Regions from separate parts of the Vreelandella vilamensis genome, predicted to be linked through region 1. Evidence: predicted binding sites of a transcription regulator. Region 1 holds the regulator's gene; the other holds the start of a gene.
The links. The regulator PhoB, encoded in region 1, activates phosphate uptake and scavenging genes when phosphate is short. The targets are predictions, from matches to a motif close to TGTCATANNNNTGTCANA.
Positions count from the first base shown of each region.

Region 2: a site for PhoB is predicted at 4,831-4,848, ahead of ppk1 (polyphosphate kinase 1). Genes of this name have one in related genera too.

Region 1 is NZ_JARWAN010000016.1:10,122-16,225, forward strand. It holds gene pstB (phosphate ABC transporter ATP-binding protein PstB) at 1-395, shown strand, start outside; gene phoU (phosphate signaling complex protein PhoU) at 434-1,159, shown strand; gene cysZ (sulfate transporter CysZ) at 1,274-2,014, shown strand; gene phoR (phosphate regulon sensor histidine kinase PhoR) at 2,030-3,316, opposite strand; gene phoB (phosphate regulon transcriptional regulator PhoB) at 3,319-4,005, opposite strand; gene ubiA (4-hydroxybenzoate octaprenyltransferase) at 4,101-4,991, opposite strand; gene QC823_RS10535 (chorismate--pyruvate lyase family protein) at 5,029-5,568, opposite strand; gene QC823_RS10540 (NAD(P)/FAD-dependent oxidoreductase) at 5,716-6,104, shown strand, end outside.
Region 2 is NZ_JARWAN010000001.1:67,686-73,789, reverse strand. It holds gene ubiB (ubiquinone biosynthesis regulatory protein kinase UbiB) at 1-646, shown strand, start outside; gene QC823_RS00340 (phosphoribosyl-ATP diphosphatase) at 711-1,091, shown strand; gene tatA (Sec-independent protein translocase subunit TatA) at 1,168-1,440, shown strand; gene tatB (Sec-independent protein translocase protein TatB) at 1,444-1,908, shown strand; gene tatC (twin-arginine translocase subunit TatC) at 1,905-2,687, shown strand; gene elbB (isoprenoid biosynthesis glyoxalase ElbB) at 2,781-3,440, opposite strand; gene hemB (porphobilinogen synthase) at 3,766-4,782, shown strand; gene ppk1 (polyphosphate kinase 1) at 4,920-6,104, shown strand, end outside.

The DNA of each region.
Region 1 (6,104 bases):
ATGACATTGTTGAGTGGGCGCTTACCTCGGCGGCGCTCTGGGATGAGGTCAAGGATCGCTTACACAAATCCGCTTGGCAGCTTTCAGGCGGGCAGCAGCAGCGCCTGGTGATCGCCCGCACGCTCGCCGTACAGCCCGATATCTTGCTGCTCGATGAACCAGCCTCAGCGCTTGACCCGATTTCAACGCTCAAAATCGAGGAGCTGATTCGCAACTTGAAATCTCAGCTAACCTTAATACTTGTCACCCACAACATGCAGCAAGCCGCACGCGTCTCGGATTACACCGCCTTCTTACACGACGGTGAACTCATTGAGTACGGCCCGACAGACCAAGTCTTCACCAACCCGCACTTACAGCGAACGGAAGACTACATTACCGGCCGAATGGCATGACCCCCCTACCCCCCGATCACCACGATAAGGAGCGTTCCATGGATATCACCAGCGACAGCCACAGCCAACATATCTCGCGTCAGTTCAACCAAGAGCTGGAAGAGCTCAAAACCCACCTCATGGCCATGGGCGGCCTGGTGGAAAAGCAGGTAAGCGATGCCGTTACTTCTCTGCTGGAAGGCGATACCAAGCTTGCCATCAAGGTCCGCGACAGCGACCGCGAGGTTAACGATTTGCAGCTGCAAATTGACGACGAGTGTACCCGCGTGCTGGCGCGCCGCCAGCCCGCCGCCTCTGACCTCCGCCTGGTCGTCGCCGTCATCCGCGCCTCGTCTGATCTTGAACGTATTGGCGATGAAGCGAGCAAGATCGCGCGCAACGCCATTACCTTAAGCGAAAGTGGCGCGGCCGTACGCGGTTTGGTGGAGGTGCGCCACATCAGCGAGCACGTGCGCAAGATGCTACGTGATGCGCTGACCTCGTTTGCACGCTTTGATACCGACCTGGCGTTAGAAGTCGTGCGAGAGGACGAACTAGTGGATGACGAGTACGGCAGTGCGATGCGCTCGCTCATCACGTTCATGGCCGAGGATGCCCGCTCCATTTCCGCGGTACTCAGCGTGATGTGGGTGTTGCGGGCATTAGAGCGGGTGGGCGACCACGCTGACAACCTCGCTGAGCACGTCGTGTATTTGGTCAAAGGACTCGATATTCGTCACAGCAACCCGGAAACGCTTGAACAGCAAATGCAGCAGGGCAGATAACCCGAAAAAGCGAAGAGACACATCGCGGACGCGTTACGCTATTGCCATTATGGTCATATCCCGTATCTTATGGGCCGCTTTGCGGCCCGTTTTTTTGCCAGGAATACACCTTCTATGCTGAACGCCTTCACCGCCATCGCTCAGGGAACCTGCTGGGTTTACCGCCCCGGCATGCGGCGCTATATTTTTTTACCCATTGTGGTCAATTTTCTCGTCTACGCGACGCTACTCAGCGTGGTGTGGCAACGCTTTGAAGGGTGGCTTGGCTATTGGATGAGCTTGGTGCCCAGCTGGTTGGATTGGCTTGCCTGGCTGATTTGGCCGCTATTTTTCTTATGCTTGGTTGCCGTGGTGTTTTTTACCTTCACCGTGGTGACGAACTTGATTGCCGCACCGTTTTACGGCTTTCTTGCCGCTAAGGTGGAAGTCGCCGCCACCGGGCGCGAGCCGCTCGACGACCGCGGTCTAGCGAAAACCGCGATGGATGCCTTAGGACGTGAACTGATTAAGCTCGGGTATATTTTGCCGCGCGCTATTTTACTGTTTGTCATCAGCTGGATTCCGGGCTTGAACCTTTTCGCCCCGCTTTTGTGGGCGCTCTTTTCCGCCTGGGTGGCCGCCATTACCTACTTGGATTACCCCATGGATAACAACAAGGTGAGTTTTGCCGAGATGCGCCGGCGCCTCTCTGGCCGCTGGTGGCATAGCGTAAGCTACGGCGGGCTGGTTACGTTGATTACCTGGATACCCCTGGCGAACCTGTTTTTACTTCCCGGCGCAGTGGCTGGTGCCGTGTTGATGTGGGACGCCCACTACCGCACAGAAGCCATGACAGGCGGGGCTATCGTGCGTTAAAACGTCGTTTCGGGATTAGCAGGCAAGCCGCTCTTTGGGGAACACGCAGCGAAACAGGGCGCCTTCCCCAGGGTGGGAGTCAATTGAAAGCGTGGCGTCGTGGCGCAGTAGCACGTGCTTGACGATCGCAAGCCCGAGACCCGTGCCGCCAGTCGCAGTGCTACGCCCTTTATCCACGCGATAAAAGCGCTCGGTGAGGCGGGGAAGATGCACCGGGTCAATCCCTTCACCATCATCTTCCACGTCGATGCAGCCGCCGTCCCCCTCCATTTGCCAGCGCAGCGTGATGTGGCTATCCGGGGGGGTATAGCGCACGGCATTAAATGCCAGGTTGGAAATCGCGCTGCGTAACTCTTGCTCGCTGCCGATAAGCTTGGCGTCGCTCGCTATGTCGATCTCAAGGGTTTGCCGACCTTTTGACAACGCCAGTGCGTCTTCGCGCACGCCTTTCAATAACGCCGCGACATCGATTGGCTGGTGGTCCTCACCGCCCTGATCAATCTCCAGGCGCGAGAGCAGCAACAGGTCGTTGACCAAGTTCTGCATCCGCGTGGTCTGCGCCTGCATCTGCTCAATACCGCGGCCCAACCGCGGCGGCAGCTGTTCCGCTAAGTCGCCATAGGTTTCTAAGTAGCCGGAAATGACCGTCAGCGGCGTGCGCAGCTCATGGGAGACATTGGCCACGAAGTCGCGGCGCATCTGCTCTAAGCGATGCAACCGGGTAATGTCGCGGGCCATCACCAAGCGCTCGTCGTCGCCGTATAAGGTAATTTGATACTGCAGAATGCGCCGCTCATCGATGGGGGACGTGAGCGTTAGCGGCTCGCTGTAATCGCGGGAATTGAAGTAGCGGACAAAGCGCGGGTCGCGCAAAAAATTGGTAATGTGCTGGCCGCGATCATGTTTGATTTTCAGCCCTAACATCTTAGCCGCGGCGCTGTTCCACCACTCCAAATCCCCATGCCGGTCGAGCATCACCACGCTATCGCGCATGGCTTCTGAGGACTCTTGAATCCTGGCAAGCGTGGCGCGTAGGCGGTTTTGCGTGAGGCGTTGGCTTTTTTGGTAGCGGTAGAGACGGTCAAAAAGCTCGCCCCAAATCCCAGGGGCAGCCGGCGGTTCATCGTGGGGGGAGCGGATAAGCCAGCGGTGAAGCGCGCGCAGCTGGTAAAGGTGATACCCCAGACACCCCCCCAAGCCAACGGCCAAACCAAGCCCTGGCACACCCAAGAACGCCCCCAGTGTGGCACCTACCGCCGAGAGCCACACTAGACGCCAAATTTCACGGCTCCAAAGGCGCACGCCTACCCTCGCGCGGAGAAGCGGTAGCCTGTGCCGCGTACCGTTTGAATGAGCCGGTTATGCTCACCCAGCGCTTTACGCAGCCTTCGAATATGCACATCCACGGTACGCTCTTCGACATAGACATTGCCGCCCCAGACTTGATCAAGTAACTGGCCACGCGTGTAAGCGCGCTCTTGATGGGTCATAAAAAACTGCAATAACCGATACTCGGTGGGCCCCATATCGACCGATTTGCCATAAGAACTGACGCGATGGCTAGCAGGGTCCAGCAGTAACCCTTCAATTTCAATGGGGTCTTCCACGCCGCGCGGTGTGGTGCGTCGCAGCACGGCCTTGAGCCGAGCCACCAGTTCGCGCGGGGAAAACGGCTTGGTGATGTAATCGTCGGCGCCGGCTTCCAAGCCCTGGATTTTATTGTTCTCCTCGCCTTTGGCGGTAAGCATGATAATCGGCAACTCAGCGGTGGTTTTTTCACGCTTTAAGCGCCTGGCGAGCTCAATACCGCTAGTGCCCGGCATCATCCAATCAAGCAGCAAAAGATCGGGCTGGTGATCCACCACCATCGCGTGAGCATCCTGGGCATTATCCGCTTCAAGTACGCGATAGTCAGCCATTTCCAGGGCTACCGCGATCATTTCGCGAATCGGCGCCTCATCATCGACGATCAAAACGGTCTTGGCGGTCATTACAAGCCTCACGGTGCTTAAACGGAAAAGATCAACACGACATTTCGATGACGATCACACCATGACTTGATGACAATTACATGACACCTAGGGTTTTACCCCGCACTGGGCCACAAGCTCAAGGCGATTCCGGCGAAAACGACCAATCCCGACCAGTGGTTATTCAAAAACGCTTGAAAGCAGCGCGACCGTTCGCGGTGACGAATCAGCGCTTGCTGGTGCACGAAAGTCGCCGCCATGGCGGCGAGCCCTAGCCAGAAAAAGCCTCCTAGCGCCAAGCGCCAACCCACCGCCGCAAGCAGCAAAAGGGTCGCGAGCTGCAGCAGGCCGATGATCAAACGATCTGCGCGGCCAAACAGCACGGCGGTGGATTTAATGCCGATTTTAAGATCGTCGTCGCGATCCACCATGGCGTATTCGGTGTCGTAAGCCACCGTCCACAGCACGTTGGCAAAAAACAGCAGCCAGCCCTCCAGCGGCACGTACCCCAGCACCGCGCCGCACGCCATGGGGATCGCCCAGGAGAACGCTGCCCCCAAAAACACTTGCGGGAAGTGGGTATAACGCTTCATAAACGGGTAGATAAACGCCAATATCAGCCCGCCCAGGGAAAGTATAATGGTGAACAAATTGGTAAACAGCACCAGCACAAACGCAACCGCCACCAGCCCCACAAACAATAGCTGTGCCTCACGCTCGCTAATGCGCCCATTGGCCAGCGGGCGATCTTGAGTGCGTTTGACGTGCCCGTCGAAGTGACGATCAGCATAGTCGTTGACCACACATCCTGCCGCGCGCATGGCGTAAACCCCGGCAACAAAAATCACCAGCACATCGCGCCCCGGCACGCCTTGTGCTGCAATCCACAGCGCCCAGAGTGTCGGCCACATCAAAAGCCAGGTGCCAATCGGCCGGTCTAACCGGGTAAGGTGAAGAAAATCGGGCACGCGAGCCCAACCAATCGGCCGCAGTAGGGAACGGTCCATGCTTACCTCGTCTCAAGAAAACGCAAAAGCGGCTAGCCTAGCGCGAAGGCAGCGCCAACGCATCCGCCATGGCGGTTAAAAAGTACTCCTGCACCAGCAATGACAACCCAGCGTGCTGAAACCGCGACCGCCGCCCCCAGCAGCTGTCAACGGCGGCGAAACGCGGCGGCTGAGAGGTGACCTCAAGCGGGCCGCGCTTTAGGTCCGGCTGCTGAAACAGCCAGCTTCCCAGCGAGCGCTCCCCCAGCTGCTCCAGACGCTGACCACGACATTGCGCCAGCGGCGCCACCGTGCGCGCCACCACCCAGGGCGTACCGTCTAGGCACAGCGCCACTTCACGTCGCCACGCATAGCGTCGCTGCCCAATGCCAAGCGCCATGGCCTCATCGGCAAACGCAAACCCTATGCTCTGGCGCAGTAGCCGCACCCGAAACTTACGCCCTTCACCTGCGGCGATCAGCCGCGCGGTCAACGAGTCAGTAGACGCTACCCAGCGCCACCAAGGAAGCGACATGGCGGGGCGCGCCGCCGTAACCGGCAGCCAGCGCGCAATGGGCGCGCATGATTGCGTTTGCATTACACCAATATCCGGCAAAGCCTGCCTCTCCCTGAAGAGCCACTCAAGCGGCCAATCAAGGCGATTGACCCAAACCATCCCAACGCTTGCTAGTGTACCATGCTGGCATTACTGACTTTTTTCGCCTTTTAGCTTGATAGGTAACTTATGTCGATACCCCACGCCGATTTAGTCATTATTGGCACCGGCATGGCCGGGGTAGGCCTTGCACGCGCGCTGCGCCGCGAAGGTGATACGCGCCGCCTCACCTTGATCAGCGCCGACAGCGGCGACGACTACAGCAAACCGCTACTTTCCACCGGGTTTGCCAAAAAGCTAGCCCCGGATAAGCTCGCCCAGCGCGATGCCGAAACCCTCGCTGAAGCGCTTAATGCCACGCTGCTGTCGCACACCACCGTGTCCGCAATCGACCCCGAGGCGCGGTGGCTGACGCTTGCCGATGGCAGCGACTACGCTTACACCCAGCTGGTGCTTGCCACGGGAGCAGCGCCGCGCGCGCCGTTTGCCATTCCCAGCGATTGCGCCGCTCACTGCTT
Region 2 (6,104 bases), on a different contig from region 1:
TCACCAGGATTACTACGAAGTCGCGGCACTTCATATCGAGTCTGGCTGGGTGGGCGAAGACACCCGTGCCAACGAATTCGCTGCGGCGATTCGCACCGTATGCGAGCCGATTTTAGAAAAACCGTTAAAAGACATCTCGTTTGGCCAAGTGCTGCTCGGCTTATTTCAAACGGCACGACGCTTCAACATGGAAGTACAACCGCAGCTGGTACTGCTGCAAAAAACGCTACTCAACATCGAAGGCCTAGGTCGTCAGCTCTACCCAGACTTAGACCTGTGGAGCACTGCCAAACCGTTTTTAGAGCGCTGGATGAAAGAGCGCGCGGGGCCGCGTGGGCTGTGGGACTCTTTCAAGCGACAAGCGCCCGAGCTCTCTCATCAGCTACCGGAGCTACCCATGCTGGCTCACAAAGCCTTAAGCCGCATGGAGCATGAGCAGCGTCAACGCCAGCAGCAATCCAGCGCGATCACCTCAATTCGTCGTCACCTGACGCACCAAGGCAAGCGCGCTTATCGTCTGCGCATCGGGCTAATGCTACTCGCCATCGCGCTAGCGTGGCAGCCACTCAGCCAATGGGCGGCCACACAACAGTGGCCGGTACTCGTCGCAGCGGCGATCGGGTTACTGCTACTGGCGTGGCATTAGCGCACATGCGGACGTTGACGCAGGGTTATTCACAACACGCTGTTAGAAAGAGCGATCAAACACGATGACACACACAGCATCACCTAATACGTCTCCCTCTCCTGCATCGGAGACCGTCCTGGAAGCGCTTGCCGATATTCTCAAGCAGCGGCGTGACGCCGCACCGGAAGATTCTTACGTTGCAACCTTGCATCATAAGGGGTTGAACAAGATACTCGAAAAAGTGGGTGAAGAAGCGACCGAAACGATACTCTCGGCCAAAGACGCTGAGGGCGGCGATACGACGAAACAGCAAGCGCTTATCGCTGAAACCGCCGATCTATGGTTTCATACACTGGTGATGCTTTCTCACTTAGGGATGACTCATCAAGATGTACTGGATGAACTAGCGCGCCGCTTTGGGGTTTCGGGCCACGATGAAAAAGCTGCTCGTCACCCAAGGTAAAAGCTCTTTACGCTTAACCTTTTACTCTTAAATAGCGCAAGATTACCTTGTCGCTCACAAAAACGAGGACACGCATATGTTAGGTGGTATCAGTATTTGGCAACTGCTGATTGTTCTGGGGATCATCATCCTGGTTTTCGGCACCAAAAAATTGCGCAACGTGGGCACTGACTTGGGTGGTGCCGTTAAAGGCTTTAAGAAAGCCGTACACGAAGAAGACAAAGAAGGTGAAAACAAAGACGCGGATGCCGACAAGCCGCAGGCAAAAGTCAGCCACGATGAAACCGGCAACACCTATGACGTTCAGGCAGAAGAAAAAAAGGCTGAACAAAGCGACGAGCGCAAATAAACCATGCTGGATATCGGCTTTCTCGAACTGTTGATCATCGCGGTGGTTGGGCTTTTAGTGCTCGGCCCCGAACGGTTGCCGCGCGCAGCGCGTACGGCAGGGCTATGGGTTGGCAAGATCAAACGGACGGTATCGGGCATGCAGCGCGAAATCAGCTCTCAGCTTGAAGCTGAAGAGCTGAGGCAAAAGCTGAACGACCAGCAGAAATCGCTCGATGATAGCCTCAAAAAAGCCAAACAGGACGTTGAAAGCCTTGCCGAGTCGCCGCCTGCCTCTCAAAAGGAGGAGAAAAATCTAGCGGACGCCACGGCACGGCTTGATGATGCGTTGAACACCGTGCGTGAAGACGCCCCGTCCGAGGCGCCGGCAACGTCCTCGTCAGGTCAGCAGGAAGAGGGTCAACCGGGCGCTTCTCAAAGGGTTCAATCTCAAAAAGCCCAATCTCAAAAGGATGAAGAACAACGATGAGCAGTGGCGACTCTCAGGAGCATAACGCGCAAAAACAGGCCCCCTTGATTGAACACTTGGTGGAACTAAGATCTCGCCTTGTGCGCGCGGTCGTCGTGGTGCTGGTCATTTTTCTCGCCTTGTACTCGTTTGCCAATGACATCTACACCTTTGTGGCGCAGCCACTAATGGCGCTGCTGCCGGAAGGCTCGCAGATGATCGCGACTGAAGTGGCTTCGCCTTTTTTAGCGCCGTTTAAGCTAACGCTGGTAGTGGCGGTCTTTATCTCAGTGCCGTTTATTCTCCACCAGGCGTGGGCATTTGTGGCCCCAGGGCTTTACGATAACGAAAAAGCCTTGGCGATACCGATCTTGGCCTCAAGCGTGGGTCTTTTTTATGCCGGCGCTGCCTTTGCCTACTATGCGGTCTTCCCTCTGTTGTTTGCGTTTTTTACCCAATCCGGGCCGCAAGACATCACCATAATGACCGATATTAATCAGTACCTGAACTTCGTACTGAAGCTCTTTTTTGCCTTTGGCGTGGCCTTTGAAATCCCCATTGCCACCTTCTTACTGGTGCTTTCCGGCGCGACCACCGTCGAGAGCCTTGCCAAAAAACGGCCTTACATTCTTTTGGGCTGTTTTGTAGTGGGTATGCTGCTTACGCCGCCCGACGTCGTATCGCAAAGCTTGCTCGCGGTACCGATGTACCTGCTTTACGAAGTTGGCCTGCTGTTTGGTCGCTTAGTTCGGCGGAAGCGCCGCGAAGACGCTGAAAAAAGTTCCGACGCCGAAAGTTGATAGGCGAAAACGCGCCACAGTAAAGCGCACGTAAAAAAACCTCCGCCATGCCTAGCGGAGGTTTTACGTTATGCGCGGCTAAAGCGTAATCGCTTAGCCCATCATTTCATCGATACGGTCCACCAGCTTGAAAATGCCAGTGGCCGCTTCGCTGATGCGGGTGGCAAGCATGTAAGCGGGCGTGGAGACAACGCGGTTCTCAAAATCCACCATAATATCTTCTACCCCGCAGCTGCGGTGAAGACCGCCCATGGCGCTGATCGCCCCGGAAACACTCGGGTCGTGGCCTACGGTGACAGCAATGCCTTCGCCTAGTAGTCGAGGCGCCATGACCGGTGCGATACACATCAAGCCGATGGGCTTGGCATCCTCACGAAACCCCGCCAAGGCTTCTTTCAGCGGCTCGATGACGTCCATGCTATCGCCGGCAGTGGCGAAGTCTGAGAGATTTTTCGCCACGCCAAACCCACCAGGTACGATTACCGCGTCGAACTCGTCGGCTTCCAGCTCGCTAAGCGGGCTGATGTCACCGCGTGCCAGCCGCGCGGCTTCTTCCAACACGTTCCGGGTTTGCCCCTCAGCCACCTCGTGGGTCGCATGGTTAATCACGTGGAGCTGCTCGATGTCCGGGGCAAAGCAGCGATAGCCGATACCCAGTTGATCTAAGCGCAAAAGCGTCAGCGTGGTTTCATAAATTTCCGAGCCGTCAAAAACGCCGCAGCCGGCCAGAATCACCGCCACCTGTTTGGTCATGCTATACCCCTTTTTTATCGATACGATTTTTCAATACGGTTTCGCAATACAGCCTTGCAATACGGTTTTGCAATACAGTCTTAGTCGTCATTCTGAATACGGTTTGCCTATTGCGCTTCACTTTATGCAGTTTGCCGATTCTCCACAACATCGACTCTCCACAACATCGCTTTCGGCGCACACCTATCCCCTAACCCCATTCTCCCTCACGTGTTCCCCCAACGTGTTCTTGGCAACATTGCTCCTCAACATATTTTCCTCAACATAGGGCCTGATATACTCACTAAAAGCGATAACCTACTTTGATAACAGCGAGGAGAATGCCTTGAATACCCCGACACCGCGCCACTTTCCGGCCACGCGTATGCGGCGCATGCGCCGTGATGACTTCTCCCGCCGCCTGATGCAGGAAAACACCCTGACCCCGTCGGATCTCATCTTGCCGGTCTTTGTCTTAGAAGGCGAAAACCAACGCGAAGCCGTTCCTTCCATGCCCGGTGTTGAGCGCCTTTCGTTGGACCTTTTGGTTGAGCAGGCACGTGAAGCCTTTGCGCTTGGCATTCCGGCGTTGGCGCTTTTTCCGGTGGTGGGTTCAGCGCTGAAGTCGGAATTTGCCGAAGAAGCCTATAACGCGGGCGGCTTAGTGCAGCGTAGCGTTCGCGCGCTAAAAAAAGCGCTGCCGGAGCTCGGCGTCATCACTGACGTGGCGCTTGACCCCTATACCAGCCACGGCCAGGACGGCATCATCGACGAGCACGGCTATGTGTTGAATGACCGCACCGTCGATACCTTACTCAAGCAAGCGCTTTCCCACGCAGAAGCCGGCGCCGATGTCGTGGCGCCGTCGGATATGATGGATGGTCGCATCAGTGCGATTCGTCAGGTACTGGAGCAAGAGCACCTGCACAACGTCAAAATCATGGCTTACAGCGCCAAGTACGCCTCGCACTATTACGGCCCCTTCCGCGATGCGGTAGGCTCAGCGGGTAACTTAGGTAAAGCGGATAAACGCACCTACCAGATGGACCCGGCGAATAGCGATGAGGCCCTGCACGAAGTTGCGCTGGATCTCGCCGAAGGTGCCGATATGGTGATGGTAAAGCCAGGCATGCCTTACCTTGACGTGGTACGCCGAGTCAAAACCGAGCTTCACGCTCCCACCTTCGCCTATCAGGTCAGTGGCGAGTACGCCATGCACCGCGCCGCTTTCGACAACGGCTGGCTGGACGGCGATAGCGTCATGCTTGAGTCGCTTATGTGTTTCAAACGCGCCGGGGCCGACGGCATTTTGACCTATTTCGCGCTCGACGCCGCGCGTCTGCTTCGCCGCACTGAGGGGTAACACTGCTCGTTCACGTGCTTTATTGACCTCGCTCAACCCATACCCAAAGATGACAACGCGATGACACCCTTTTGTCATCTTTATCCGCCATACTGAAAGCATTGCTTTTTGTATATGTCTTTCGAGAAGGAACGGTAATGGATTCTCAAGCCTCAGACACATCCCCCAAACAAGGGGTCGACCCCGTCGTCACCGAAAACGAAGCGCCGTCACTACGTGTTAACCGGACACCGACCGGCGTACAAGCACGAGATAACCAAGCCGAAACCGATCTCGACGACCCCCAGCTTTACTTCAATCGCGAGCTTTCGCACTTACAATTCAACATTCGCGTGTTGGAGCAAGCACTAGACGAGGCACATCCGCTGCTCAACCGGCTGATGTTTTTGCTGATTTTCTCGTCCAACATGGATGAGTTCTTTGAGATCCGCGTGGCGGGTCTCAAGCACCAGATTGCGCTGGGTGATGACACCACCGGCGCTGATGGCCGCCTTCCCAAAGCGGTGCTAAGTGAGATTTCCCGCATCGCTCACGAGCAAATCACTCGCCAGTACCAGATTCTTAACGACACTCTTCTGCCCCAATTAGAAGCACTAGGGCTGCGGTTTCGTCGGCGCAACCAGTGGACTGAAGCGCAAAAAAGCTGGGTCCGTGCGTTTTTCAACGACGAAATCATGCCGGTGATCAGTCCAATCGGGCTTGATCCTTCGCATCCGTTTCCACGCCTGGTCAACAAAAGCCTTAACTTTATCGTCGAACTCGAAGGCAAGGATGCGTTCGGCCGTGCCGGTGGCATGGCCATATTGCCCGCGCCACGCTCACTACCGCGGCTGATCGCGTTACCTAAAGAGCTCAGCGAAGACGGCTTCTCGGAGTACGTTTTCCTTTCATCGATGATCCATGCTCACGCCGAAGAGCTCTTTCCTGGCATGCGCGTACGCGGCTGTTATCAGTTCCGCTTAACACGGAACGCCGACATGACCGTCGATCCGGAAGAAGTGTCTGACCTGGCCTCGGCGCTGCGCGGCGAGCTGTTAGCCCGCCGTTACGGCAGCGGCGTACGCCTTGAAGTCGCCAATAACTGCCCTGACGACCTCATCGACTTTCTGCTGCGCCAGTTTAGCTTGGAAGCTGAGGATCTCTATCGCGTGGAAGGGCCGGTCAACCTCACCCGCATGATGGCTGTGCTGGGGGATGTTGACCGCCCTGAGTTGCTCTATCGCCCTTTTATCCCGGGCATACCCAAAGCGCTTCGCAGTGGCAGCCTTTTCGATGCCATTCGCAAAAGTGATCTTTTACTCCACCATCCTTTCCAATCGTTT